4 regions of the Sinorhizobium sp. NFACC03 genome follow, and region 3 is predicted to be linked to each of the others. Evidence: riboswitches for the same ligand, from Rfam matches in the RefSeq annotation. Region 3 holds a riboswitch; each other region holds the start of a gene.
What was found. Region 3 has a riboswitch for thiamine pyrophosphate ahead of thiB (thiamine ABC transporter substrate binding subunit). Riboswitches for the same ligand answer to the same signal wherever they lie in the genome.

Region 1 (7,376 bases), on a different contig from region 3:
GTTATGCCCATAGCCATGGTGCCGGAGGATGTCATAGCGAGATCGCGGATTTTTGTTCATGGAGGGCGTGATGTTTCTAATCGACCGTGACCTCGAGGCGCTCAGCGCATTTCGGCGCGACCTGCATCGGCGGCCGGAGATTTCGGACGAGGAGCGGGAGACTGCGGAAACGATCGTGACGGCGCTCGGTGAGACGAAGCCGGATGCCGTTCTCACCGGCCTCGGCGGACACGGTGTGGCGGCGATCTATGAGGGGCGCGAACCGGGACCAACGGTGATGGTGCGCGCCGAGCTCGACGGGTTGCCGATCGAGGAGATCTCCGAGATCGCGCATCGCTCTCAGATCAAGGGCAACGGCCATCTCTGCGGCCATGACGGACACATGACGATCCTGATCGCGCTTGCCAAGGGGCTCGGGCGTCAGCGACCGACCAAAGGGCGGGCGATCCTGATGTTCCAGCCGGCGGAGGAAAACGGAGCGGGTGCCGCGGCCGTCCTCGCCGATCCGAAATTTGCGGAGATCAAGCCGGATCTCGTCTTCTCGCTGCACAATTTCCCCGGAATCGGCTTCGGCCATGCCGCCCTGCGCACCGGGCCGGTCAATTGCGCCTCGCGCGGCATGCGTATTTCGCTTTCCGGCAAGACGGCGCATGCCTCCACACCGGAGGACGGCATTGCCCCGACCTTTGCGATGGCCGCGCTGCTTTCCGGTCTGACGGCGCTCGGCAATAACGGGCCGCTCGACGAAAACTATACGATGGTGACGGTGACGCATGCACGGCTCGGCGAGGCGGCCTTCGGCATCAGTCCCGGCTACGGTGAGATCTGGGCGACGCTCAGGACACTGACCGACGAGCGGATGGCCGACCTCGTCGCCCGTGCGGAGGCGCTGGCCGCCACGGAGGCAGGTGTCGCGGGGCTCAAGGTTACCATCGTCTACGAGGACGTGTTCCATCAATGCAGCAATGCGGAAGTGGCCGTGACTGCGCTCGAACGCGCCATGGACGAGGAGGGCATCAGCCATGATCAGGGCGAGGGCGTGCTGCCGATGAAGGGGTCGGAGGATTTCGGGCTTTTCGGGCAGGTGGCGCCTTCAGCGATGTTTTTCCTGGGCGCCGGCGAAAACCATGCGCGGCTGCACAATCCGGACTACGACTTTCCGGATGGCCTGATCGGCATCGGCGCCAAGGTCTTCATGCGGGCGATCCGCAACGAACTGGGGTGAGGCCGGCGGACGGTCGCTTGCGCGACGGCCGTTGTGACGGCACTCTCTGAAACGGCATTCTCTGAAACGGCACTCTCTGAAATTGTGCAGTCCCGAACGGAGAGCCGTGTTGCGCCGCGTCCGGATTTGCGCTGAGGAGGAGCAGGGGATGAGGCATGCCACCTATCGCGTCGCGCTTTGCCTGGCGCTTGCCATGGCGGGGATGACAGTCACTCACGCGGCGGATATGCCCGGTGCTGATGCTACTGCCACACCGCAGCAGACCCAGGATGCCAGCCTGCAGGACTTCATCAAGGCCAATCCGGACTGCCTGGAGTTCACCGATCAATGCTCGCACTGCGCTGTCGTGAACGGCGTTGCCGAATGCTCGACGGCCGAGATCGCCTGCATCAAGCAGCAGAACCAGTGCACCAAGCGGGCGGGTCAGTAAGCCAAGGACGTAGCGGCAGAAGGTGCAGGTGACCGCGAGCTTGGCAAGGAGCCCGGAGGAGCAAGGAGGTCGAAGTGCTCGCCCAGCTTAAGCACCAGACCATCTCGAATGCTTGAGATAGCCGCACGTTGAAGGCGCCATACCCGTTCTTCCTAAAGGTGCACACGGCACGCCGGCACAATACGCGAAATTTCCGTTGTCTTGGAGGGTGCCCTTTCGATTGGCCCTTGCGTTGCCGGACAAGAAAAGTAAAGTCTCGACGTCTGTGAAGTCGAACGCTCAGACAGAAGGCTCCTTGCGCTCTCAAGGCAAAAGGGGCCTTTTTCGCTGTTGAGCACCTTGAATGCCACCGACTTCCGCATCGAGCCGACGATCGCGCACGCTGAACTCGAGCAATTGACAGCCCCTGCCACGCTCCCATAGCATTCAAGCCTGCCGAGGGGCGCACCTGACGGTGCTGAGATGGTGGTGAGCCAGACCCTTGAACCTGATCCGGATCATACCGGCGTAGGAACGGCAAGGGCCACTCTGGCACACCCGCCGCGTCTCCGCCGTTCATCCGGGTCTCCATGATTTTGGTTTGGGAGATCGTTGGTGCCTGCACATAGTTTAGAATATGGCGACGAAGAATTCCGGGGGGCGGGACGACCGACCCATCGGCTCAATCTGTCGGATTCTTCGAGGTTGCATGGAAGACCCACCTCAGTTTGCGCGTGCTTGAGCCTGTGGCTTGAGAGCGCGTTTGCCATATTTGGACCCGCTTCCACATTTCAGCGGAGCCAGGCATGACCTCCATCGCCGTTACTATTGCTGGTTCGGATTCCGGTGGGGGGGCCGGCATCCAGGCGGATCTGAAGACGTTTTCGGCGCTCGGCGTCTATGGTGCCAGTGTGATCACGGCCGTCACCGCGCAAAACACCAGATGTGTTACGGCCGTTGAGGATATCTCTCCGGCTGTCGTTACAGCTCAGATCGATGCTGTGTTTTCGGATCTCGCGGTTGGCGCTGCGAAGGTCGGAATGGTGTCCCGCCAGGAGACCATTGCTGCGATCGCGACCGGCCTGAAGCGATACGGGCATTTAGCAGTCATCGATCCGGTGATGGTCGCCACTTCAGGGGACATTTTGTTACGTCCGGATGCGATCGCGACGCTCAAAGAGGAATTGCTGCCGCTTGGGCTTATCGTGACGCCCAACCTGCCCGAAGCGGCTCTGTTGACGGGCCGCGCGATTGCCGAGAACGAGACGGAAATGGCCCGGCAGGCGGAGATGCTCCTGAAGCTTGGTGCGCGCGCCGTGCTGATGAAAGGCGGGCATGCCAAGGCCGATGAAGCGGCTGATATCCTCTTTAACGGGGACACTTCCTTGCGCCTGTCGCGCCCGCGGGTTGAGACGACAAACGATCATGGCACCGGCTGCACATTGTCTGCCGCAATCGCCGCCGGTCTTGCCCGTCGGCAGACGCTTCAAGACGCGGTCATCGCCGCCAAGACCTATCTGCATGAGGCGCTTGTTGCTGCATCGGCGCTCAAGATCGGGCAGGGCCGGGGACCGGTTCACCACTTCCACCAGTGGTGGAGCCCTAGCGGCGATTGATGGCGCTGCGGAGCCGTGCGCCGGCTCGGCCGTCCAAGTTCACGTCTAAAAAGGCAGGTCATTCGATTGTTTAAAGGCAATGGAATGACCTGAGGCGGGAAGTCCGTCGCCTGCAGATGCGGGTGCCGGTCGCTCGTTTCGGTTCAGGCCACCGCGGCGCTGGGGTGAACCGGCTGCTCCTCCTTGAGCAGTTTCCGATAAAGCGCGACATGTTCGCGGCCGCAGTCGACATGGCTCATCGGGCGCCTGAGCGTTGCCCTAAGGTTGTCCCATGACCCTGGTGTGCTCAGAACGTCGATCAGTCGATCCGCAAGGTCCTGTGCGCTGCCGGTCCGGAAATGATAGCCGTCCAGCCGATCGCGGACCTTCTCGGCCATGCCGCCGATGTCGGAGCAAATGATCGGCCTGCCATGGTGAAGCGCCTCCTGGATCACGATCGGTGAGTTTTCCCACCAGACCGAGGGCATCACAACCCAATCGACCGATCGCATCAGCCTCGGCATGTCCTGGTTCTGGTAGGAGCCGTAAAAGCGGACGCGACGGCCGGCGTCCTCGAACAGTTTCGCGACCCGGTCCTGATACTCGGTCGGCTGACGCTCGAGGTTGGCGCCGAAGATCATCAGCGTTGAATCGTCGCCCCAGATATCGTCGGGCACACGCGATACCGCGTCGATCAGCACGTGAACGCCCTTGAAGGGCGTCATCTGCCCGAAATAGGCAAAACGATTGCGACGTGCCGTCGGCGCAGGCAATTCACGCGCGGGCGTCTTTTCACCCAGGACGATGCCGTTTTCGATCACGAAGATCTTCTCGGCAGCGATGCCCCACTCGACATAGCGATTGGCAAGAAAAGCACTTGGGGCGATGAAGGCGTCGGCAAGGTTCAGCATGCCCCGCACGAACTGCTCACGCCGTACGAAACGCGAAACCGGGATTTCGGGAAAGCACGTATGGCAGCTGATTGGCGAAGCGCCGTTGCAAAGCTGACCCGAGGGCCGCTTCACCATTTGTCCGTGGTTGTGACAGATCGGCAGGTACTCGTGGAAGGTCACGACGATGCGTGCTTTCGGCAGGGCGTCACGCACCGCATAAAGCGCTTCCAGCCCGAAGCCGATGATGTGGTGGAAGTGGACGATGTCCGGCTTGATGTCTCCCACAAAGCGCAAGAGGTCGCGGCGGATCGCGTCGGTATCGCCGTTGGACAGGAAGAAATGATCAAAGTCCTCGGCATGATAGAGCACTTCGTCCATCGCCAGGCGAAGGCTCATCAGCGCCGACGCGCCGTGGCGCGGCACGGGATTGCCGACGCGGGCAAGGTAGATCGATTCAATACCCGGCAGGCCGTTCAATGCCTTGTGCAAGCCATGGGAGGCGATCTCGGCGCCACCCAATGAATGGGTCGGGTGGCCGTGCGAGACGACCAGCACGCGGAGTTTCTCACTCATGCCGAAACCTCATTGTGGGTCGTGGTGTCTGGCTCGACGGTCTGGATCCAGCGGCCACGGAAGAGCGTCTGATCGACACGCTCCACGTACCTGGCCGTGGCTGCCGAAACGGCACCAGACGCCTCATCCGACCCGAGCATCTGCAAGGCGGGCAGCCAATAGGATTCGTAGCCCCTACGGCTCAGCCTCAAGGCAAGATCCAGCCCATTGAAAGACGCACCGAGATAGGCCGGCGAAGGGCCGGTATCGTCGAGAAGCGCCTTGCGGGGCATGATGCAGCACTCGAGCGACGCGGTCGCCACCCGGGTCAGCTTCAGGCGGTTCACAGCGCCGACGGGATAGCCGGCATAGCGGCTCGACTGCAGATGATCCGCGCGATCGAGCGACGAACTGCCGGCCCAGCGGATCGAATGATCCTCATAGGCAAGGGTCGGCGAGATGATGCTTCCGCTTTTTGCCTCATAGTTCGCAACGAGCGTCTGGTACCAACCGGGATTGGCCGGCGTAAGGGAAGCAGACAGCAGGATGACGGTCTCATTGTCGATGGCCCGCGCCGCAGTCCGCGCCAGGTCGCTGGCATCGCCTGAACCTTCGACGGACAAAAGGCGCAGCGGTAAGCGATAGAATTCCGCAAGCCGCCGGATGCCGGCGGCGCGCCGGCGAAACTGTTCCGATTGCAGGACGAGTACGATCGGTGCCTGCCGCGTATGCGGATCGAGTGCCAGAAGGCCCAACAGGGCGGCAAAATCCTCCTCGGCCTCTCCCACGGCGACAAGGATTGCCGCCCCCACAGCCTCACCGAAGCGGCCAATGTCTATGACGGTCTCGATGGTTGGTGCGCCCGCGCGAGCAGCATCGAGGAACGGAACGATCTGGCGATCGACGATATCGGGCAAGGCCCAACTGGTCGGATCGATAGCATTCAGCAGCCGCAGCGTCGAGTGTCTTGCCGACAGCCGTGTCGGGTGAAGCGGCATATAGGCGCGACGAGAATCGCGAAGGGTGATTTCGAGGTGAAGGGGTGCTGCCGGATCGCCGACGAGGCCATCCGCGAAAGCGATGAAACCGTGCGAACGGCGATGTCCGGATATCGCGCCCTTGAATTCCGGGCGGTCCACGAAGGCATCTTCGACGTCCAGCCGCTCCGTGCGGGTCCAGCCGCCATCAAGACGCGCTTCAGTGCGCCCCCGACGCAGCCGAACGCTTTGCACATGATCGTCCGGATCAAGCATCCAGCCCGAGATCAGGAAGGCGCCTTCATCGCCCTGATAGAGTGCGTCGACACCGAGCCGGACCGGAACGGGGAGACTTGAGATCGTTTCTGTACCGTCAAAGCCGTTGGCTGCTTCGCGCAGGCGCAACAGCACCTGCGGCGAGCTCTGGCTTTGGAGCAGCATCGCGCGAAGATGACCTGGCGTTTCAAGGGGGCCAGCAACGAACTTTCGCTCGTGGACCGGTGCATAGCGCCAGGCGCCACGCCCACGATAGAAAATGCCCTGGATGTCACGCGCCCGCGGCAGATCATCCGCAGACAGGAGGCCCAGGAAGCCGACCGCATCTTCCGGTGCGTCGTTGCGCGGGAAAACCGCGATGCTGCACTCGGCGACCGATGCGTTTTCGGCCCGGATGATGACCCGGCTAACGCCGGCCGCAATGTCATTCGCCCAGCCCTTGAGCGCGATCGCATCATCGTGGCTCTCACCGAGTAGTTCTATGTAGCCGTCTTTCGCGGTTCCCGCCTTGAGGAGGGCTGTGATCGCTGTCAGCTTCCGCGGATCGAGCGGCGGCTTCATCAACACGTCCACCAGGCGGCCAAGCACGTGAACGACCTGCGGGCCGGCGAGCTCCTTCAGCATCGCGGCGACATCGCCTGTCGACACGGTGCGGGGCGCAACGATGTAGCGTTTGCCGCTGCCTTCCCTTCCGAAGCGCAGCGTTGCCGGCATGCCACGGGTGCGGTCGACAGGGATAAGCGCGGCGAAACCATGGGTGGCGGACGCCTGTGGCGCGGAAAGCCGCCAGCCGATGATGGAGGCGATCGCCTGGGTCGCGGGATCTCCGTCGATCTCGACCGGCAACTGATCGGCCATCGGGCCGCCGGCGCCGATCACCAGCAGCAAGGCTTCGTCGATCGGGCACACCACGATCCGTCCGCTGCGCATGATCCGGGCAAGCGGTGCCGGGCTCGGCGAAAGGGAAAGCTCCTGATTGGGCATGATGCGCCCCTCAGGTCCGCAGGAGAAGCGTCAGGATCGCACCTGCGGTAAAGCCCGCAAGCACGAAGAGAAGCAGAAATGCTGGCTTCAAGTCTCCGTTCGAGCGTTGCTTTAAGGCATTGAGGCTCTTTTCCATACCAGCCACAACCCCATCGAGACGCATCAGGTGCACGTCGAGATCGGTCAATCGTTGGGTGATTTCTGTACGCAGGCTAGCAACGTCGTCGCTGACAGCGGCAAGTCCCGCCGCTTCGCCTTCCTCGCCGTCGTCGAGCTTCTGGCGGATGGCTGAGCGCTGAGAGACCTGGAGTTGACGTTGTGCCGCCATCAGCACATCGAGCTTGTCGAGCACTTTTGCCAGCGGAGCGGCGATCAAGGCCTCGGCCGCCTGTTCGTCGGGTTTGGGAACGCGAAGCGGCAACTCGCCGCCTTTTTCCGTAGACGCCATGACAACCAGTTCGCCGG
Region 2 (7,376 bases), on a different contig from region 3:
CTTGGCGAGGCGTTGCGGCAGATGAAAGCGCCGCCGACCCATGTCTTCGTGCAGGCAGGCGTCGGCGGCATTGCCGCCGCCACCGCGGGACATCTGGCCTTGCGCTATGGAGCGGAGCGTCCGTATTTCGTCGTCGTCGATCCCGGGCGGGCCGCCTGCCTTTACGAAAGCGCCAAGGCCGGGCAACCCGTCAAGGTGCCACATGGCGAGCCGACCATCATGGCGATGCTCGAATGCTACGAGCCGTCGCTCGTTGCCTGGCGTATCCTGTCCCGCGTGGCCGATGCCTTCATGACCGTCGATGAAGAGGACGCCGTTTCGGTCATGAACCGGCTCGCGCGCCCGAAGGGGGCTGACCAGGCGATCGTGTCAGGCGAAAGCGGTGGCGTCGGGCTGGCCGGGCTTCTGGCGGTTGCCCGTGATCCGGCGCTCCGGGAAGCGCTCGGATTGACCGCACAGTCGCGCGTCTTCGTTATCAATACCGAGGGGGCCACGGATCCCGAGCGTTATGTCGCCTTGGTGGGTCTGTCGCCTGAGACCGTCGCGAACACACCGAACGAAAGAGGGTGACCCATGGTGGGAATGGACATTGATCGGCTTGTCGAGGATATGACCGCCTGGCGCCGTGACCTGCACGCGCATCCGGAATTCGGTTTCGAGGAGCAGCGCACCGCATCCTTCGTCGCGGCGAAGCTTCGGGAATTCGGGCTCGACGAAGTGGTGGAAGGCGTCGGCGGCACCGGTGTCGTCGGCCGGCTAAAACGCGGCAGTGGCAATCGCGCCATCGCCCTTCGCGCCGACATGGACGCGCTGCGGATACTGGAGCAGGGAGAGCAGTCCTATCGCTCGACCCGGCCCGGCATCATGCATGCCTGCGGCCATGACGGTCACACGGCCATGCTGCTTGGCGCTGCGAAACTGCTGGCCGAAGACGGCGGCTTCGACGGAACGGTGTGCTTCATCTTTCAGCCGGCCGAGGAGTGGGGCAAGGGCGCGCTTGCGATGCTCGACGACGGCCTGATGGAACGTTTTCCCTTCGACGAGATCTACGGCCTGCACAACATGCCGGGGCTGCCGGTCGGCCGCTTCGAGACCCGTGTCGGTGCGATCATGTCGGCCGAGGACAATTTCGAAATCGTGCTGAAGGGTGTTGGCGGGCATGCGGCGCGGCCGCATTGGGGCAATGAGACGCTTGTCGCGGCTTGCGCTACCGTCGTCAATCTGCAGACGATCGTCTCGCGGCGCCTTTCGCCGACCGATATCGGCGTCGTCTCGGTGACTGAACTCTTGACCGACGGCACGCGCAATGCCTTGCCCGGCCTCGCCCGGATCCTCGGCGACGCCCGCAGTTTCCGTCCGGAGGTCAGCGCCAAAATCGAGGCGGAGATGCGCGTGATCGCCAAGGGCACGGCGGATGCCTACGGCTGCGAGGTCGAGGTCAGCTACACACGCGAGTTCGTGCCGCTCATCAATGACCCGGCGTTGACCGGCCACGCCTTTGCTGCGGCGGAAGCGGTGTTCGGGCCTGAGAATGTCGCGACGGCCGCTGAACCGATGACCGGTTCGGAAGATTTCGCGCGCTTCCTCGACCATGTGCCGGGCTGCTTCGTCTTCATCGGCAATGGCGAGGCATCGGCGCCGCTGCACAATCCGCGTTACGACTTCAACGATGACGGCCTGATCTTCGGCGCCCGCTACCACGCCGAAATCATCCGGCAGAGACTGGCGCCGACTGAGCCCCGGCCATGACCCGAAATCCGCATGAAAGCAGGACGGAGATGCCATTGCATACCATCGACGCCGCGCGCCTGACCGGGCGAATCCGTGAGCTTGGCGAAATCGGTCGCGATGCCCAAAGGCAATTGACCCGACTGGCCGGTTCGGACAACGACAAGGCTGGCCGCGATCGCTTCGTCGCCTGGCTAGAGGCTGCCGGGCTCGACGTCGCTGTCGACCGCATTGGCAACATCTTCGGCATCTGGCGCGGCGAGAGCAACGCTGACGTGGAGCCCATCATGCTCGGCTCGCATATCGATACGGTCATCGATGCCGGCATCTATGACGGCTGCTACGGCGTGCTTGCCGCGCTCGAAGTGATCGAGACGTTAAGAGAGCGCGGCGTGGCGCCGGCCCGACCGATCGTCGTTGCCGCCTTCACCAACGAGGAGGGCGTGCGCTACGCACCGGACATGCTGGGCTCGCTGGTCCATGTCGGCGGTCTTTCGGTCGAGGCGGCGCTCTCCACCGTCGGTACCGATGGCACGGTGCTGGGCGAGGAGCTCGAACGGATCGGTTATGCCGGCGACGCCGAGCCGGGCTTCCTCAAGCCTCATGCCTATGTCGAGCTGCATATCGAGCAGGGGCCGGTGCTGGAGCGGGAAGGTTTCGCAATCGGTGCCGTTGAGAACCTGCAGGGCATCTCCTGGCAGCGTATCACCATCGACGGTGTCGCCAATCACGCCGGCACGACGCCGATGGCGATGCGCTGTGACGCCGGGCTTGCGGCCGCCCGCATCGGCCTTTTCCTGCGCGATCATATAACCCGCTCGAACGCTCCGAGCGTCGCGACCATTGGCACCATGCGGTTTGAGCCGGATGCGATCAACGTCATCCCGTCGCGCGCAACCTTCACCGTCGACTTGCGCGACCCGGATGAGGATCGGCTACAGGGGCTCGAAGCGGCGCTTGCGGATTTCCTCCTGCGTGTCGCCACTGAAGAGGGTGTCGAGATATCGGTCGAGCGCCTTGCGCGTTTCCAGCCGGTCGCCTTCGATCTGGGCATTGTCGCCACGATCGAGGCTTCGGCGAAGGCGCGAGGCCTCAAGAGCCGGCGCATGACTTCGGGCGCCGGCCACGATGCGCAGATGATCGCACGCATCGCGTCGACGGCGATGATCTTCGTGCCGAGCCGCGATGGCATCAGCCACAATCCGCGCGAACACACGGAGGCGGATGATCTGGTTGCCGGGGCGAATGTGCTGCTCGATGTCGTCGAGCGGATTGCTTGCAGCGGCTGGAAAGGCAGTTAGGAACACGCGCGGCGAGAAAGACGATGCTCTGTATCCGTAACTCCGCCACCACACTCCGGCAGGTCGTGATCGGGATAGACATTTCTCGAATGTAAAGCTCTGACGCCGGCTGAGCTGGTTCTCGCGGGTCAGAACCCGTTCCTACACGCACATCCGGAGTCCGGCTTCGAGAAATGGCGTAGGTCCCCCTCCGTTGCGACGAAGTTGACCTGTCTTCAAGGCTCTCATTTCGTGTCAACGGTCTTCTGCCGGGCAGACGATTCAGGCTGGCTCCGTTCGAAGCGCCTTTCCGGCGTCTGGCGGAAAAGGTTAAGGAAATTGCTGCCGCCGTGCCAGACCTTGCCGCTTGGTCCGTAATCCCGTGAGTCGCGCAAGGATGAGTGGGGCTCGCTGTGGCTATCGCTGTCGATGACGGCAGCACCTCCGCCGCCTGCGCCGGTACCGCCGGGAACGCCGCCTACGCCGCTGCCGTCACCGGTGCCCCAATCGCCACCACCCCCATCGCCGCCACCCCCATCGCCACCACCCTCTGTGCCGTTGCTTCCGCCGCTCCCGACGTTTTCGCCACCTTGGTCGCTGCCATCAGTGCCATTTTCACCATTCCCGCCGCCGACATCGTCGTCCGCATGGGCGGCGGAAATCCAGGAAAAACCCGTGGCAAAACTCCCGCTGTCGTCGAGGCGTGGCAGAACTCCAGCGAGTGCCACAAGGCCGCCTATCGACAGGGCCGTCAGTCTCAGCAGGCGTGTCCTCAAGTCATTCTCCTCGTAAACGGCGTTTTTTTCGTCGTCGTGCAAGAGCGCCGCAGAGGACGGCAGCTTGGCGTGAATGACGGGTCCGCCGGCGGCGACTTTTGCGTGAACCTTACATATCGTTCAACCGATAAGGGGGCAAGCTATTCCCCCAGGGCCTAGCATCCGCCTTGCCGTCGGAAGGGACTACGAGGCGTCCCTCCCGACGTGTGCGCTTTAACTCTGAGCTTCGACCTCAGCGACCGGCATATAGAGGTCGCCACCCTCGCGGTATTTCGCGGCCATTGCCTCCAGCCCCTCCTTCTGTGCCTCGGCGCGGATGTCGTGCGAGATCCGCATCGAGCAGAACTTCGGGCCGCACATCGAGCAGAAATGCGCGACCTTGTGCGCCTCCTTCGGCAGCGTCTCGTCGTGGAAGTTGCGGGCCGTCTCCGGGTCGAGGGAGAGGTTGAACTGGTCCTCCCAGCGGAACTCGAAGCGGGCGCGCGAGAGAGCGTCGTCGCGCACCTGGGCGGCCGGGTGACCCTTGGCGAGATCGGCGGCGTGGGCGGCGATCTTGTAGGTGATGACGCCGACCTTGACGTCGTTGCGATCGGGCAGGCCCAGGTGTTCCTTCGGCGTGACGTAGCAGAGCATGGCGGTGCCGAACCAGCCGATCATCGCAGCGCCGATGCCGGAGGTGATGTGATCGTAGCCCGGTGCGATGTCGGTCGTCAGCGGGCCGAGCGTGTAGAACGGCGCCTCGCCGCAGACGGCGAGCTGCTTGTCCATGTTCTCCTTGATCTTGTGCATCGGCACGTGGCCGGGGCCTTCGATCATCACCTGACAATCCTTGGCCCAGGCGATCTTCGTAAGTTCGCCGAGCGTCTCCAGTTCGGCGAATTGCGCGGCGTCGTTGGCGTCGGCGATCGAGCCGGGGCGCAGGCCGTCGCCGAGCGAGAAGGAGACGTCATAGGCGCGGCAGATGTCGCAGATCTCCTCGAAATGCTCGTAGAGGAAGCTTTCCTTGTGGTGATGCAGACACCACTTGGCCATGATCGAGCCGCCGCGGGAGACGATGCCGGTGACGCGATCGACGGTGAGCGGGATGTAGTGCAGGCGTACGCCAGCATGGATGGTGAAATAATCGACGCCCTGTTCGGCCTGCTCGATCAGCGTGTCGCGATAGACCTCCCAGTTGAGGTCCTCGGCAATGCCATTGACCTTTTCCAGAGCCTGGTAGAGCGGCACGGTGCCGATCGGCACCGGTGAATTGCGGATGATCCATTCGCGGATGTTGTGGATGTTGCGGCCGGTCGAAAGGTCCATAACCGTATCGGCGCCCCAGCGCGTCGCCCAGACCATCTTCTCGACCTCCTCGGCCATCGACGAAGTGACAGCGGAGTTGCCGATATTGGCGTTGATTTTCACCAGGAAGTTCCGCCCGATGATCATCGGCTCGGATTCCGGATGGTTGATGTTGGCGGGCAGGATCGCTCTGCCGCTGGCGATTTCCTGGCGCACGAACTCCGGTGTCACATGGTCGGGGATATGGGCGCCGAAGCTTTCGCCGTCGCGAGCTATCGCGCGTGCCGCATCGCGGCCGAGGTTCTCGCGGATCGCCACGAACTCCATCTCCGGCGTGATGATGCCGGCGCGGGCGTAGGCAAGCTGCGTTACCGCCTTGCCGCCAGTCGCCTTGAGCGGCGCGTGCTGGAACGGGAAGGTCGGCGTCAGCCGGTCGCCGCTGGCAAAACCGTTGTCTTCAGGACGGACGATGCGCCCCTCGTAGGTTTCCACGTCGCCGCGCCCGACGATCCAGTTGCGACGGAGTCGCGGCAGCCCCGCCTCGATGCTGATCTCCGCATCGTCGGCGGTATAGGCGCCGGAGGAATCGTAGACGGTAACCGGCGGCTCGCCGGAGGTCGGGTGCAGCGCGATCTCGCGCATCGGCACGCGGATATCCGGGTGGAGGATGCCTGATTTGTGGACCTTGCGGGAGGCGGGAAGCGGGCCTTGGGTGACCGTGAGAGGGGTGGGCTTTGTGGCAATATTCATGACGAGGCTCCAAGTTTGCGATTGGAGACCCAGTTCTGATGCCGGAAGGATGAAAGACGCTCCGCCAGGTGCTGGACGCACGGAATCCTGGCTTCGATATCTGCACCGTCCCTACGCCAGTATGAACTGGATCAGGTTCAACGGGTCACTGCGCCACAGCCGGTAAGCCGGCCATCCAGCAGAATCTCAGCCCCTTGCGGGACCCCCCTGGTGAATGCCCAAGAGATAGCCATCGAACGGCACGGGTCGTCAAGCGCGAATTCGCCCGTCGACAAAGATGCAATTTCTGGGTGTATTTTGGCCGCCGACGAGAGTTAGCTGCCGGATTTTTCCGGAACGCCGCGCTCCGCATAGTCGGCTCGGTTGATGCCGTGGCGCTGGAGCTTGTCGTAGAATGTCTTGCGCGGAATACCGAGCGCCTCGATCGTCGCCTTGACGTCGCCGCGCTGGGCGCGAAGCACTTCCTTCAGGATCTCTGCCTCGTAGCGTTCGAGCCGTTCCGGTAGCGCGAAACCCGGCTGTTCTGCTGGCGCAACCGGCTGTCCCAGCGGGCCTTCGACGCCGAGCGCCACGCGTTCGGCAAAATGTGAGAGTTCGCGCACATTGCCGGGCCAGGCATGGGTCATCAGGTGTTGCTGCACTGCCGGCGAGACGTGAGGCACGTCGCGCCTGAAGCGCTCCGCCGCCCGCGTCAGGAAGTGCGAAAAGAGCAGCGGGATATCATCGCGGCGCTCGCGCAACGGCGGGATCGACAGCGTCACGACATTCAACCGGAAGTAAAGGTCCTCGCGGAAGTCGCCGCGCTGGGCCGGGTCGCTGAGGTCGATCTTGGCGGCGGCGATGACGCGGATATCGACGGGGCGCACCTGGTTGGTGCCGAGTGGCGTGATCTCGCGGGCTTCGAGAACGCGCAGCATCTTGACCTGGGTCGCCGGCGGCATCGCCTCGATCTCGTCGAGGAATAGCGTGCCGCCGCTCGCGTGTTCGATACGGCCCACACGCTTCTTCAGGGCGCCGGTGAAGGCACCCTGTTCGTGGCCGAAGAGTTCGCTTTCGATCACCGTTTCCGGTAGCGCGCCGCAGTTCAGCGCCACGAAATTGCCGTCGCGGCGCCGGCTCCAATTGTGGAGTAGCGTCGCAACGACCTCCTTGCCGCTGCCGGTTTCACCGGCGACAAGCACATCCACATCGGTATCGGCAATGTGTCGGATCGTCTGGCGCAAGCGCTCCATGACCGGCGTCTGGCCGATCAGCGGCAGGCTGCTGCCGGCCGTTTCGGCCGCCCGTTTGAGCGCGCGGTTCTCCATGACGAGCCGTCGCTTTTCGAGCGCGCGGCGCACGCTCTGCACCAGTCGGTCGGCGGCAAAAGGTTTTGGGATGAAGTCGTAGACGCCATCCTGCAGCGCTTGAACTGCCATCGGGATGTCGCCGTGGCCGGTCACCAGAATAACCGGCAGGTCCTTGTCGAAGGTAGCGATGCGGCGAAAGAGTGCCAGGCCGTCGATGCCGGGCATGCGGATATCGCTGACCACGATGCCGTCGAAATTGGCGTCGAGGG
Region 3 (7,376 bases):
CGGCGCGATCGTCGAGGTGACCGTACGATCGAGAAAGTCGCGGTCGTGGCTGACGAGGATGACCGTTCCGGCAAAGCCGGCGACGATCTCCTGCAAGAGGTCCAGCGTCTCGATGTCGAGGTCGTTGGTCGGCTCGTCGAGGATCAGAAGATTGGTCGCCCGCGAAAGGATGCGCGCCAGCATCAGCCGAGCGCGCTCGCCACCCGAGAGCTCGCGGATCGGCGTGCGCGCCTGTTCCGGCTGGAACAGGAAATCCTTCATGTAGCCGGTAACGTGGCGCTGCTCACCGTTGACAAGCAGGTTGTCGCCGCGCCCGTCGGTCAGGTAATGGGCCAGCGTATCGTCCAGGTTGAGGTCTTCGCGCTTCTGGTCGAGCGTCGCCATTTCGAGGTTGGTGCCGAGCTTGACGGTGCCTGTGTCCGGCTCGATCTGCCCGGTCAGCATCTTGAGGAGCGTCGTCTTGCCCGCACCGTTCGGGCCGACGAGACCGATGCGGTCGCCGCGATGCACTCGGATCGAGAAGGGCGCGACGATGGTGCGGTCACCATAGGCCTTGCTGATCTTCTCCGCCTCGATCACCAGCTTGCCGGATTCCTTGGCATCGGCTGCCGTCGCCTGCACGGTCCCCTGCGGCCCCTTGTGGCCACGATAGACCGCCCGCATGCTCTGCAGCTCGCCGAGACGGCGCATGTTGCGCTTGCGCCGGGCCGTCACGCCATAACGCAGCCAATGCTCCTCGCGCTCGATCGCCTTGCCGAGCTTGTGCTGCTCCAGTTCCTCAGCCTCCAGCACCTCGTCGCGCCAGGCCTCGAAATGGGCAAAGCCGCGATCGAGCCGGCGCGACTGGCCACGATCGAGCCAGACGGTCGCCGTCGAGACCTTCTCCAGGAAGCGCCGGTCGTGCGAGATCAGCACCAGCGCCGAACGGCTGCGGGTAAGCTCATCTTCCAGCCATTCGATCGTCGGCAGGTCGAGATGGTTGGTCGGTTCGTCAAGCAGCAGGATGTCAGGTTCCGGCGCCATGACGCGCGCCAATGCCGCACGGCGCGCCTCACCGCCCGAAAGGCGCGTCGGGTCTTCTTCGCCGGTCAGGCCCAGATGCTGCAGCAGGTAGGCGACGCGATAGGGATCGTCGCTCGGGCCGAGACCGGCTTCGGCATAGGCCTGCACCGTGTCGTAGCCGTCGAAATCCGGCGCCTGGTGCAGATAGCGGATGGTCGCTGAGGGATGGCGGAACACCTCGCCCGACTGTGCCTCTGAAAGGCCCGCGGCGATCTTCATCAAGGTCGACTTGCCCGAGCCATTGCGCCCGACAAGGCAGATGCGATCGCCCGGTTCCACTTGCAGATTGGCACCGGCAAGCAGCGGCGCGCCGCCGAAGGTCAAGAAGATATCGTCGAGTTTCAGAATTGGGGGCGCCAAGGCTCAGGCTCCGGAAAGATCATAGGGGCGGGCAAGCACGATGGCGCGTCCGCTCTTGAGGCTGAAGCGAAGGGGACCCTCCGCAACGTTGGAAACGGTTCGGGACGATCCGAACGGCAGGGTGAAATCGTCAAGCGGATAGCGCGCATTGACGATCGAAAGGCCGGTCAGCTCGGTCAATCCCAGCACGGAAAAGAGACAACCTTTCGGCAGGTCGAGATCGAGCGTGCCTGCCAGCAGCGGGTAGGCTTCTTCCTCGCCCGAGGTCATCAGCACCGAAAGCCCGCGCTCGGCAAGCGCTGCGGCCTGCAGCAGGTGCAGGAAGGCATGGTCGCTGCGGCTGCCGCCAAGCGCGCCGGCAAAGATCAGCCGATCAGCGCCGCGGGACAACGCAGCCTCGACCGCGATCTCGCCATCCGTCGCAGCCTTTGCCGCCGGGTAGGGCTCGCGTGGAACGGAGGCGAACTCGGACAGCAGGGCGTCTTCGGTCGAATCGAAATCGCCGACCCAGACATCCGGCACGACGCCGAGCAAGCGGGCATGGCGCATGCCGCCGTCAGCGGCAACGAAGCGGCTGCCGCTGAGCTGCTCTGTCAGCCGGCTGGTCACCGAGAGGGCGCCGCCAAGCAATATGGTGAAGGTCGATCGAGCCATGGCAATGCCCATAGCGCAAAGGATCGCGGAAGGAAAACGAAGAAAACCGCAAACCGCTGCGATCGCAGCAATTTGCCGAAGCCGTCAGTGTCCTTCCGGCACCGGTTCCGGGAATAGCATGCCGGCATAGATCCCGGGTGTTGAATCGGGAATTTCGATCGCGCCGGCCACGCGCTCGTAGAACTTCGCCGGGCCGACGCCACCGATGACCGCATAGCCGTAGCCCGCCTCGCGCATCGCCGTCAGGCTTGCAAGCAGCAGCGCCTCGCCGATGCCCTGCCCACGCATACCTTCATCGACGCCGGTTGGGCCGAAGAAGCCGAGCGCTGTCACGTCGTGGCAGGCAAAGCCGACGATCTTTTCGTCGTGCACCGCGACGTGCATGCGTGTCGGGGTCGAGGAGAAGGCAGCTTCCGCTTCGCCTGCCCAGCCGGCGCCAAACGTCTTTTCGATCCAGGAGACCACCAGACGGCGTTCCGGCGCCATGGCGCGACGGATGCTGATGCCTGAACCAAGCCGCGACTGGGGCTCTGCCGGAAGGGCATAAAGTCGAACTAGCATATCTGGCATGGGATTTCCTCCTTGCGGCCAAGCGTGATGGTGTCATAGCGCAGTTGCCGGTTGGCGAAAACGCCCGACAGAAAATGGGCTCGCCCCATGCGTCGCCCATTCCAAACACCGCTTGCCATGGAGCCGCCGCAGCGGTAAATCTCTTGCCGCTCTAACGGGGTGCCTCCCGACCGCATGGCGGCCGGAGGCTGAGAGGCGTCAAAACGCCAACCCGCGGAACCTGATCCGGCTCATACCGGCGGAGGGATTAGACGCGATCGCACCGATACGCCCTTTTCCCGTGCAACAACGAACTTTGGGAGAGGTGCTTCGCATGTCCAATTCATCACAGCTCAAAATACTTAGCCGGCTAGCGCTGGCCGCAAGCGCAAGCCTTGTTTTCACCGGTTATGCCGCCGCTGCCGACAAGACGCTGACCGTCTACACCTATGAAAGCTTCATCACCGAATGGGGGCCGGGCGCCAAGGTGGCGGAAGCCTTCGAAAAGACCTGCGAATGCAAGGTCAACTATGTCGGTGTTGCCGATGGCGTCGAACTCTTGACGCGCCTAAAGCTCGAGGGTGCTGCCTCGAAGGCCGACATCGTGCTCGGTCTCGACACCAACCTCGTGGCGGAAGCAAAGGCAACGGGCTTCTTCGCACCGCATGGCATCGAAGCGAAGGACCTGAAGGTGCCCGGCAACTTCTCCGACGACACCTTCCTGCCCTATGACTACGGCCATTTCGCCGTCGTCTACGACACCGAGACGCTGAAGACACCGCCGAAGAGCCTCAAGGAACTGGTCGAAGGCGACGCGTCGCAGAAGATCGTCATCGAGGACCCGCGCACCTCGACGCCGGGCCTCGGATTGCTGCTTTGGGTCAAGGCGGTCTATGGCGACGAGGCGGGTGCTGCCTGGGCGAAGCTCAAGGACCGTGTTCTGACCGTCACCCCCGGCTGGTCGGAAGCCTATGGCCTCTTCACCAAGGGCGAAGCGCCGATGGTGCTCTCCTACACCACCTCGCCCGCCTACCACATGGTCGCTGAGAACACCGAGCGCTACCAGGCGGCCACCTTCTCGGAAGGTCACTACATCCAGATCGAAGTCGCCGGCATGACCAAGAGTGCCAAGGAGCCGGAACTGGCAAAGCAGTTCCTCGCGTTCATGACCGGTCCGGAATTCCAGTCGATCATTCCGACAACCAACTGGATGATGCCGGTCGCAGCAACCAAGGAGCCGCTGCCGGACGCCTTCAACAAGCTGGTCAACCCGGAGAAGACCTTCCTGCTGCCATCGGAAGAGGTCGCGAAGAACCGCAAGGCCTGGATCGACGAGTGGCTTGCTGCCATGAGCAAGAACTGAGGCCGGATTGTTCGCACTTCGCGAAAACCGCATGACTGTTGTCGCCGGGGCGATTTGCCTCGGCGCCTTCCTGCTCTTCGTCGGCCTGGCGATCGCCGCCTTGCTCGCCCAAACCGGCGGCACGGACGAAGGCACTCTGTTCGACGCCTATATCTGGCGCGTCACCCGCTTCACGCTGCTGCAGGCAAGCCTTTCCACTCTGCTGTCCGTGCTCTTCGCGATACCGGTGGCGCGGGCGCTGGCGCGGCGGCCGCGTTTCTTCGGCCGGATCTGGCTGTTGCGGCTGATGGCGCTGCCGCTCGGCCTGCCCGTTCTCGTCGGCGCACTCGGGCTGATCGAGATCTGGGGACGCCAGGGCTTCCTCAATTCCGGCCTGCGCTGGCTCGGCCTCGAGCAACCGATCAGCATCTATGGCCTGTTCGGCATCCTGCTTGCCCATGTCTTCTTCAACATGCCGCTTGCGGCGCGCCTGTTCCTGGCCGGCCTCGAGCGCATTCCCGCCGAATACTGGCGCAGCGCTGCCAATCTCGGCATGCCCTCCCGAGCGCTCTTCCGCTTCATCGAATGGCCCGTCCTGCGCGGCCTGTTGCCGGGCGCGGCCGGCCTCGTCTTCATGCTCTGCGCCACCAGCTTCACGCTCGTGCTGACGCTTGGCGGCGGGCCCGCTGCCAGCACCATCGAGGTCGCGATCTATCAGGCGCTGCGCTTCGATTTCGATCCGCCACGCGCCATCGCGCTGTCCGGCCTGCAGATCGCCATGACCGGCGTCCTGCTTCTCATCCTCAGACGTCTGGCAACGGATCCGGAAGAGGGCATGACCGGCGGCCGAACCGTTCGACGCTTCGATGGCACAACGACAGCGGCGCTGTTCAACGATGGCGCCTGGATCATCCTGGCATTGCTCTTCCTCATCGTCCCGTTGATTGCGGTGGTCGTCTCCGGCCTGCAGGCCGATCTTCTGAAGCTCGCGCGCGATCCGAGCGTGCACCGGGCACTGATGACGAGTGCGGCGATCGCGCTCGCCTCGGCACTCGCCTCCGTCGCCATGGCGGCCGTGATGATCCGCGCCGCGGCGACGGTCACCGCGCCACGCCATGCGGGCGCGCCGGCACACGGCCTTGCCGGTGCGATCGGCGCCAGTACCTCGCTGATCCTGCTGGTGCCGCCTGTCGTGCTCGGCGCCGGCTGGTTTCTGCTCCTTCGCCCCTTCGGCGATGTCGCGCGCTTTGCGCCTGCCATCGTCGTGGCAATCAACGCCCTGATGGCGCTTCCTTTCGTCCACCGCATCCTGGCGCCGGCCATGGCGACGCACGCGGCGCGTTCCGAGCGGCTGACAGCGAGCCTCGGCATCCGCGGTTTTCATCGCCTGCGATGGATCGACCTTCCGGCGCTCCGAAGGCCACTGCTGATGGCGCTCTCCTTCGCCATGGCGCTATCGCTCGGCGATCTCGGCGCCGTCGCCCTGTTCGGCTCGCAGGACATGGTGACGCTTCCCTGGCTGCTCTATAGCCGCATGGGCAGCTACCGCACCGCCGATGCGGCCGGCCTCGCCCTCTTCCTCGGGCTTCTCTGCCTGATCTTCACCATCCTCGGCACAGCGGAAGACGTCCGCCGGCGGGAAGGACGCAAAGCATGACCGAGCCCAACGCTGCCATAGAACTGCGCAATGTCGAGATTCGTTTCGAAACGACCACGCTGCACTTCGATTGCACTATCGCTGCCGGCGGCATCGTCGCCGTTGCCGGCGCCTCCGGTTCCGGCAAGTCGACGCTCTTTCACCTCATCGCAGGCTTTGAAGATGCCGACCACGGCGAGATCCGTGTCCTCGGCCAGAACGCTGCCAACCAGGCACCTTCGGAGCGTCCGGTCTCGATGATCTTCCAGGACAACAATCTCTTCGCCCATCTCGATGTCGCGACCAATGTCGGCCTCGGTATCGACCCGGCACTTCGCCTGACGGACGAAGATCGGAAGAGGATCGAGGACGCGCTTCGCCGCGTTGGGCTTGAAGGCTTCGGACGAAGGCTGCCGCCTACGCTTTCCGGCGGCGAACGCCAGCGGGTCGCGCTTGCCCGCGCACTTGTGCGGCACCGCCCCCTCCTGTTGCTGGATGAACCATTTGCTGCCCTCGACCCCGGGATGCGCACCGGCATGCGCACGCTTCTTGGCGAACTGCACGCGGAAGAAGGCAACACCATTCTGATGATCACGCACCATCCCGAAGACGTGAAGGCGTTGGCCGATAGCGTGCTTTTTCTCGACCAGGGGCGTATCATTGCACACGATATGCTCGACCGCTTCCTGGAGCGGCGCGACAATGCGGCAATCGACCGCTTTCTTGGCAACGCGTGACGGTGGGGCCGGTTTCTCCTCGCCCTCAGCCGATCGCCACAATTTGACCGCGGCGCCGTGCGACGCGCGAAATATCCGGCCGGGAGCGCGAATATTCGCGCATCCGTTGCCGTGATACCACGGGGCAACTATTTCTACCGAGACAAACTAGGCAGGTGGCGCTGAAATCAGATACAGCAAGACCAGGGCTGAACGGTCGCGGCGGAGCAACGCTGCCGGACTGAAAAAGTAGGACTTTCAACGCTGTCGTTCCATTGCCCCGCTGCATGCGGGTGGAGCGACAGACGGGAAACGGGCTGAGGCATGGAGAGGCATACAGTCACACACGACCGGTTCCCGCCGAAACGCGGACGGCTGCGTGCACGCGCCGTGGTTGCACTGATCGCGACCGCGCTTCTCTCCGCATGCCAGTCGGTGATCGAGCAATCCTACGAGCCGACAGTTTCGCCCTCGTCCAATCCGCAGATTGTCGACGAGGTCCAGAAGAACGATCCGCGCGCGAAGATGGGCGCACGCGAACATCCGCGCATCGTCGCAAGCTACGGCGGCGAATACAAGGACGCGAAGACCGAACGGCTGGTCGCCCGCATCGCCGGAGCGCTGACCGCCGTCTCGGAGAACCCGCAACAGTCCTACCGCATCACCATCCTCAATTCGCCGGCGATCAACGCCTTTGCGCTGCCGGGCGGCTATCTCTATGTCACCCGCGGCCTGCTGGCCCTTGCCAATGATGCCTCCGAAGTCGCCGCCGTGCTCTCGCACGAGATGGCGCACGTCACCGCCAACCACGGCATCGAACGTCAGCAACGCGAGGAAGCGGAAGTCATCGCCAGCCGCGTGGTCTCCGAGGTGCTGTCGTCCGATCTCGCCGGCAAGCAGGCGCTCGCCCGCGGCAAACTGCGGCTTGCGGCCTTCTCGCGCAACCAGGAGCTCCAGGCCGACGTCATCGGTGTGCGCATGCTCGGCGAAGCCGGCTACGATCCTTACGCCGCCGCACGCTTCCTGGACTCGATGGCAGCCTATAGCCGCTTCACCG
Region 4 (7,376 bases), on a different contig from region 3:
GCGCGACCGGCTTACCGCCTATTGCGACAACCACGGCCTGGGTTCGGCCTGGCTTTCAGAACTGGCGATTGCCTGAGGCAGAGCCACGGCGTCAGGTGATCCCGCTGTTTTCCTCGATCAGCGCCACGGCGCCGTGCGTGCAATCCACTCCCGCGTCCGCCCCTCTGGATCGGCATTCAGCGTGATATCGGTGACGACCGCGGCGCTGTCGGCGCCATGCTCGAAGACGCCGGCAATCCGGTCGATATTGAGGCCGCCGATCGCAACGAGCGGCAGCGGCGTGACGCGCTCCCGCCAGGCGGAGAGGCGCGGCAGCCCCTGCGGATCCCATTTCATCTGCTTCAGGATCGTCGGATAGATCGGTCCGAGCGCGACATAGTCGGGCTTGGCGGCAAGCGCCGTCTCCAGCTCCCTCTCGTCGTGGGTGCTGAGGCCGAGCTTCAGGCCGGAAGCGCGGATTGCGGCAAGATCCGCATCCGCGAGATCCTCCTGGCCGAGATGGACGAAATCGCAGCCCTCGTCGATTGCGAGGCGCCAGTAATCGTTGACGACGAGCTGGCACCCATGACGGTCACAGATCGCCTTGGCCGCGCGGATCTCATCGCGAAGCTCTGCTTCCGGACGGTCCTTGACGCGAAGCTGCACCAGTTTCACGCCGAGCGGCACCAGCCGCCCGATCCATTGGGCACTATCGACGATGAGGTAGAAGGGGTCGAGTTTCACGCGAACACCGCCTTTCCGATGACGGGCGTGGAGGGAACGGCAAAATCGCGCGGTTCGAGCATGCCCGCCTCGAAGGCATCGCGTCCGGCGTCGATTGCCCGGGCGAAGGCGGAGGCCATGAGGGCCGGTTTCGTTGCCCCGGCGACGGCGGTGTTGAGCAGAACCGCGTCGAAGCCGAGTTCCATCACTGTCGTTGCGTGTGAGGGCCGGCCGATGCCGGCATCGACGATCAGCGGCATATCCGGAAAATGGGCCCGCATGGCGCGCAGCGCCGGGATGTTCTGTGGCCCCATGGCGCTGCCGATCGGCGCGCACCAGGGCATCAGCACCTTGCATCCGGCCTCGACGAGGTGCTCGCCGACCACGAGGTCGTCGGTCGTGTAGGGGAAGACCTCGAAGCCTTCGGCGCAAAGGATGCGTGCTGCTTCGACCAGCCCGAAGACATCGGGCTGAAGCGTATCCTGATGGCCGATGACTTCGAGCTTGATCCAGTTGGTGCCGAAGACCTCGCGCGCCATCTTGGCGGTCAGCACCGCCTCCGACACCGAGTGGCAGCCGGCGGTGTTGGGCAGCACGTGCACGCCGAGCGACCGGATCAGGTCGAAGAAAGCGCCGCCCTGACGGCCGCCGGCGGTTTCGCGGCGCAGCGAAACCGTGACAATCTCGGTCGCCGACGAACGAACCGCGTCTTCGAGCGCGGCAGGCGAGGGGTAGCGGGCGGTGCCCAGAAGCAGGCGGGAACGCAGTTCCTGTCCATAAAGCGTCAGCATGTCTCAGCCTCCTTTCATCGGCGAGAGAATTTCGATCCGGTCGCGATCGCTGAGGGAACGGGCCGAGCGGTCGGCCCGGTGCACCAGCTCGCCATTGACGGCGGTGGCAAGCCAATCCCCTTCGAAGTCGAGTGCGGCCAGGAGTTCGGCAAGGGTCGTGACTGTGAGGTCGTGATCCTCGCCGTTGACGGTCAATTTCATGCGGCGTCTCCCTTCAGGTTCTGGGCAAGGGCAAGGTTCGCCGCTTCCTCGGCTAAGGCCGGTGAAAGCAGGAAGCCGTGGCGATAGAGCCCGTTGAGCGTGATGGTGTTTCCGGCGCGCATGACGCGCGGCAGATTGTCGGCAAAGGCCGGCCGGACGCCGGTGCCGGTTTCGAGAAGGCGCGCCTCGCCGAAGGCGGGGTGAAGCGCATAGGCAGCGTTCAGCAATTCCATCAGCGAACGGGCGGCAATCGGACCGCCGTCGTCGGTTTCGATCATGGTCGCGCCGCACATGAACAGACCATTGCCGCGCGGTACGATGTAGAGCGGGATGCGCGGGTGGATGAGGCGGACTGGCCGCGACAATTCCACTTCGCCGGTCTGCAGATAGAGCATCTCGCCGCGCACGCCGCGCAGGCCGGCGATGGGGCCGATCCGCGAAGCGCCGCTACAGTCGGCGATCAGATCGCTGTCGCTGCTATTATCCGCCTCGCCGATGAAGGCGACGCCGTTCTCGACGAGCTTTTGCCGCAGCAAGACAAGCGCCCGGCGCGGGTCGAGATGCGCCTCGCCGGGGAAGAACAACGCCTCTCGGAAGCGACCGGCAAGCGCCGGCTCCAGTCTCGCGATCGCTTCTCCGTCGAGCCATTCGAAGCCGGACGTGCGCGAAGCGAAGCGTTTGAGTTCGCCGACGTCTCGCGGCGGAGCGACGACGAGGGTGCCGTTGCGTGACACTTCGCCCGGAAGCGCACGGTCCCACCAGTCGATGGCGCCGATGCCGCGCGTCAGCACCGTTTCCTCGGCGCTCTCGCGTTCGCACCAGGGCGCCAGCATGCCGCCGGCAAACCACGACGCCGCCCCGCCGAAGTCCGGCTGCCGCTCGGCAACGGCCACCTCGACGCCACGGCCGATCAGCTCATGTGCCAAGGTCAGCCCGACGACGCCGGCGCCTTTGATCAGGACGCGCATGGTCAATGCGCCCAGCTACGGCGAGCCGAACGTCGGTCTGAAGGAAGCAGAATCGCGATGAAGATACGCATTGCCGAGGCTCCATTGTTGGAGACCCAGTTCGGACCGGAAGAGAGGGAAGGACGCCTTGCCGAGATCTGCTCGCGCGAACGCGAATGCGGCAGCGATGTCTGCACCGTCCCTACGCCAGTATGAACTGGATCAGGTTCAACGGGTCACTGCGCCGCGGAAGTCGCCTAGCAGAATCTCAGCCCCTTGTCGGGACACCCCTGGTGAATGCTTCAAACTGAGCGGCTGGAGCGGATTTTGTCAAGGGCTGCCGGCGTGTACCTCGCGTGCGGTTCTTCGGCTGAAAATTATCTATAAAAATTGAAAAGGCATGTGTTTTTGCGGCTCGGTGGTGTCGGTAGCGGGCATCGGTCGGGAGATCTGCGGATGGTGCGAGGCGCAAGGTCCGCAAATCTGGGCATTTGGCGGCTGCTCTCATTGCCATCAGCTGACGCCACCAAGGTGGAGATTTGCGGCATTTGCCCTTCCTGCCGCATCCGTTGAATCATATAAAAGCACGCTATGATTGAAGTGGTAGAGTGCGCTCTCCTTCTGGGTGGTTGCTTGATGGCGTGCCCGTGAAAATTATAGATAATAATGGATTCTATCTATTTTGCTTAGCCGCAAACAGGGGAGTGAACGAACATGCTGGATACAAACAGATCGACCGAGCCGACCTCCGGAGCCACCAAACCCGCCAAAACCGGTTGGAATCTGGCCGACGCGCAAAAAATCTATAATTTGCCGTTCAACGACCTTCTGTATCGTGCGCAGTCCGTTCACCGCGCCCAGTTCGACCCCAATGCCATCCAGATGAGCCGCCTGCTCTCGATCAAGACCGGCGGCTGTGCCGAAGACTGCGGCTATTGCAGCCAGTCGGCGCACTACCCGACGGGGCTGAAAGCGTCGAAACTGATGGAAGTCGAACAGGTCCTTGCAGAGGCACGGAAAGCGAGGGATGGCGGCGCGACGCGCTATTGCATGGGCGCCGCCTGGCGCAGCCCGAAGGAGCGCGACATGGAGGCGATCGTCGCCATGGTCCGCGGCGTCCGGTCGCTCGGCATAGAGACCTGCATGACGCTTGGCATGCTGACGCCGGAACAATCCGGGCGGCTCGCAGATGCCGGGCTCGATTACTACAACCACAATGTCGATACGTCGGAGCGCTTCTACGGCGAGATCATCACCACCCGCAGCTTTGCCGACCGGCTGGAAACGTTGGCAAACGTCCGCGAGGCCGGCATCAAGGTCTGCGCCGGCGGCATTCTCGGCATGGGCGAGACGGCTGACGATCGGATCTCGATGCTGGTGACGCTCGCCAATCTGCCGGTGCCCCCCGAAAGCGTGCCGATCAACATGCTGATTCCGATCCCAGGCTCGAAGCTTGCCGATGCGGCGCCCGTCGATCCGATCGATTTCGTCCGCACCATCGCACTCGCCCGCATACTCATGCCCGCGTCTCACGTCCGCCTTTCAGCCGGCCGCACCGACATGAGCGACGAGATGCAGGCACTCTGTTTCTTCGCCGGCGCCAATTCGATCTTCGTCGGCGAAACGCTGCTGACCGCCGACAACCCCGGCGAGGATCACGATGCGGCACTCTTCCGCCGCCTCGGGCTGAAGCCGATGGCGCCTACGGCAGAACCGGAAGCGGCCGAATGACCGCGGGCTTGCTCCACCGCTACGAGAAGACGCTTCACGGCCTTGAACGCAAGGAGCGCCGCCGCGAACTCGCCTCCGGCAGTGGGGTCGACTTCACCTCGAACGACTATCTGGCGCTTGCCGGTTCGCCGCGTCTCAAGGCGGCGATCATCGCGGCGATCGAGCGCGGCCTGCCGGTCGGGTGCGGTGGCTCGCGGCTGTTGCGCGGCAACCATGCGGAACATGAGGCGCTGGAGGCGGAGGCGGCCGCCTTCTTTGGCGTGGAGCGAACGCTGTTCTTCGGCAGCGGTTATGCGGCCAATGCCGCCTTGTTTTCGACGCTGCCGCAGCGCGACGACATCATCGTCCACGATAGCCTGATCCATGCGAGTGCCCATGAGGGTATCGCCGCAAGCAGGGCCGGCGCGGTCGCGGTCAAGCACAACGACGTCGACGCCTTCGCCGATGCGATCGGCACTTGGCGAAAGCGCGGCGGCATGGGACATCCGTGGATTGCCGTTGAAAGCCTCTATTCCATGGATGGCGACCGGGCGCCGCTTGCGGATCTCGCTGCACTGGCCGCGCGGCATGATGGTTTTCTGGTGGTCGACGAAGCGCATGCGACCGGCGTTTTCGGACCCGACGGCCGTGGTCTGGCCGCGGAATTGGAAGGCCGACGGAATCTCGTTGTGCTCCATACCTGCGGCAAGGCGCTCGGCGTTTCCGGCGCCCTCGTTGGCGCAAACGCCGTGCTTTGCGACTATCTTGTCAACCGTGCCCGCAATTTCATCTATTCCACGGCGCCATCGCCGCTGATCGCTGCCGCCGTGCGCGAGGCTCTTTTGACACTGGTGGATGAGCCGCAGCGCCGGGCAGCGTTCGATGATCTCCGGACCTTCGCCAATCGGGCGCTTGCCGAAACCCTCGGCGTCGAAGGCAGCGGCTCGCAGATCCAGCCCGTCCTGATCGGCGACAACGGTCGCGCCGTGCGGATTGCGGCGCGGATGCGCGCCGAGGGTTTTGATATCAGGGCGATCCGTCCACCGACTGTTCCCGAAGGGACGGCGCGGCTTCGGATCGCGATCACGCTGAATGTCGACCGGCCGATGATCACGCGCATGCTGCAGGGCTTGAAGGTCGCAACGACGGAGGAGCGGTCATGATGCGCCGTTTCGTCGTTACCGGCACGGATACCGGCATCGGCAAGACGATATTCTCCGCGGCGCTGACCGACGCGCTTTCCGGTTGCTACTGGAAACCGGTGCAGTCGGGACTCGATGAAGAAACCGACAGCGAGGCTGTAGCGCGGCTCGGTCGGATCCCGCCCGACTGCATCCTGCCTGAGACCTATCGGCTGAGGACACCGGCTTCGCCACATCTGTCGGCGCGGATCGATGGTGTGTCGATCCGGCCTGAACATCTCTTGCCGCCCAAGGTCGACCGCCCGCTCGTCATCGAGGGGGCAGGCGGGCTTCTGGTGCCTCTCACCGAGCGGAGCGTATTTGCCGATGTGTTCGCGCGCTGGCAAATCCCGGTCATTCTCTGCGCCCGCACGGGGCTCGGCACGATCAATCACACGCTGCTGTCGCTCGAGGCGCTCCGGCGCCGTGCGATCCCGGTCCTGGGTGTCGCCTTCATCGGCGAGGAGCAGGCGGATAGCGAAGCGATCATCGCGGAACTGGGGGAGGTTCGACGGCTTGGGCGGCTGCAGCGGCTCGACCCGTTGACGCCGGAACGGCTGCGGCAGGCGTTTCGCGAGAATTTCAACGTCGACGATTTGCTGGAGGTGCCGGCATGAGAAATTCCACCGTCTGGTATCCCTTCACCCAGCATGCATCGGAGCCGGCGATGCGACGCGTCGTCCGGACCGAGGGCGCCTATCTCATCGACGAAAACGGGGCGGCGATCCTCGATGCGATTTCGTCCTGGTGGGTCATCACCCACGGCCACCGGCATCCCGCCATCATGGAAGCGATCCGCATGGCCACGGAGACTCATGATCAGATCATCTTCGCTGAATACACCCACGCGCCGGCGGAAGACCTGGCGAGAGGGCTGATCGAGATCGCGCCACCCGGGCTCGCCCATGTGTTCTACTCCGACAGCGGCTCGACCGCGGTCGAAGTCGCGCTGAAGATGGCACTTGGTTTCTTCCACAATCTCGGCCGGCCGCGAAACCGTATCTGCGTGCTCGAACATGGCTATCATGGCGATACGATCGGCACGATGTCGGCGGGGGAAAGGGGCGTCTTCAATGCGCCTTACGCGCCGTTGCTCTTCGCCGTCGATCGGCTACCGTTTCCGGAGCCGGATCAAGAGCAGACGACGCTCGATGCCTTCGAGGCGGCCTGTGCCACCGGCGAGGTTGCGGCCCTGTTAATCGAACCACTGCTCCTCGGTGCGGGCGGTATGAAAACCTACGAGCCTTCCGTGCTTGCCGAGTTGAAACGGATCGCCGAACGGCACGGCAGCCTGTTGATCGCCGACGAGGTGATGACCGGGTGGGGAAGGACGGGCAGGCTGTTTGCCTGCGAGCAGGCTGGCATCACGCCCGATATTCTTTGCACCTCGAAGGGACTGACCGGTGGCGCGCTGCCCTTGGCGGCGACACTCTGCACGGCCGAGATCTTCGAGGCGCATCTCTCGACAGATCGACGCAAGACGTTCTTCCATTCGAGTTCCTATACGGCCAATCCTATCGCCTGCGCGGCAGCGCTCGCCAATCTCGCCGTCTGGAAAAAAGAGCCTGTGCGAGAACGGATCGACGCGTTGACGGAGCAGCAGCGTCGGCATGTCGCTCGCTTCGCCGACGATCCCCGGTTCAGCGATACCCGCCAGCTCGGAACGATTGCCGCGCTGGATCTCAAGGTTCCGGCAGGTGGCTATCTCTCCGAGATCGGCCCGCGGCTCAGGGCCTTCTTCCGCGAGCGGCGATTGCTGATCCGCCCGCTCGGCAATGTCATCTATCTGATGCCACCCTATTGCGTGACCGCCGATGAGCTCGACCGGGCCTTTGGAGCGATCG

Region 1: it holds a riboswitch for thiamine pyrophosphate, as region 3 does, so the genes downstream of both, thiD (bifunctional hydroxymethylpyrimidine kinase/phosphomethylpyrimidine kinase) here and thiB (thiamine ABC transporter substrate binding subunit) in region 3, are expected to answer to the same signal.
Region 2: it holds a riboswitch for thiamine pyrophosphate, as region 3 does, so the genes downstream of both, thiC (phosphomethylpyrimidine synthase ThiC) here and thiB (thiamine ABC transporter substrate binding subunit) in region 3, are expected to answer to the same signal.
Region 4: it holds a riboswitch for thiamine pyrophosphate, as region 3 does, so the genes downstream of both, thiO (glycine oxidase ThiO) here and thiB (thiamine ABC transporter substrate binding subunit) in region 3, are expected to answer to the same signal.

The regions. Positions count from the first base shown of each region.
Region 1 is NZ_FMXF01000007.1:9,502-16,877, forward strand. It holds gene BLU35_RS12220 (amidohydrolase) at 71-1,225, shown strand; gene BLU35_RS12225 (hypothetical protein) at 1,374-1,655, shown strand; TPP riboswitch at 2,084-2,186, shown strand; gene thiD (bifunctional hydroxymethylpyrimidine kinase/phosphomethylpyrimidine kinase) at 2,441-3,250, shown strand; gene BLU35_RS12235 (glycosyltransferase family 4 protein) at 3,394-4,695, opposite strand; gene BLU35_RS12240 (hypothetical protein) at 4,692-6,911, opposite strand; gene BLU35_RS12245 (hypothetical protein) at 6,922-7,376, opposite strand, start outside.
Region 2 is NZ_FMXF01000035.1:10,967-18,342, forward strand. It holds gene BLU35_RS29335 (diaminopropionate ammonia-lyase) at 1-570, shown strand, start outside; gene BLU35_RS29340 (M20 aminoacylase family protein) at 574-1,749, shown strand; gene BLU35_RS29345 (Zn-dependent hydrolase) at 1,779-3,029, shown strand; gene BLU35_RS29350 (hypothetical protein) at 3,422-3,943, shown strand; gene thiC (phosphomethylpyrimidine synthase ThiC) at 3,998-5,818, opposite strand; TPP riboswitch at 5,909-6,037, opposite strand; gene BLU35_RS29360 (sigma-54-dependent transcriptional regulator) at 6,133-7,376, opposite strand, start outside.
Region 3 is NZ_FMXF01000006.1:1,402-8,777, reverse strand. It holds gene BLU35_RS10975 (ABC-F family ATP-binding cassette domain-containing protein) at 1-1,422, opposite strand, end outside; gene BLU35_RS10970 (thiamine diphosphokinase) at 1,426-2,076, opposite strand; gene BLU35_RS10965 (GNAT family N-acetyltransferase) at 2,161-2,646, opposite strand; TPP riboswitch at 2,792-2,910, shown strand; gene thiB (thiamine ABC transporter substrate binding subunit) at 2,960-3,988, shown strand; gene thiP (thiamine/thiamine pyrophosphate ABC transporter permease ThiP) at 4,020-5,624, shown strand; gene thiQ (thiamine ABC transporter ATP-binding protein) at 5,621-6,340, shown strand; gene BLU35_RS10945 (M48 family metalloprotease) at 6,644-7,376, shown strand, end outside.
Region 4 is NZ_FMXF01000028.1:32,530-39,905, forward strand. It holds gene BLU35_RS27015 (amidohydrolase family protein) at 1-76, shown strand, start outside; gene BLU35_RS27020 (thiamine phosphate synthase) at 118-723, opposite strand; gene BLU35_RS27025 (thiazole synthase) at 720-1,493, opposite strand; gene thiS (sulfur carrier protein ThiS) at 1,497-1,694, opposite strand; gene thiO (glycine oxidase ThiO) at 1,691-2,662, opposite strand; TPP riboswitch at 2,823-2,943, opposite strand; gene bioB (biotin synthase BioB) at 3,356-4,372, shown strand; gene BLU35_RS27045 (8-amino-7-oxononanoate synthase) at 4,369-5,514, shown strand; gene bioD (dethiobiotin synthase) at 5,511-6,149, shown strand; gene BLU35_RS27055 (adenosylmethionine--8-amino-7-oxononanoate transaminase) at 6,146-7,376, shown strand, end outside.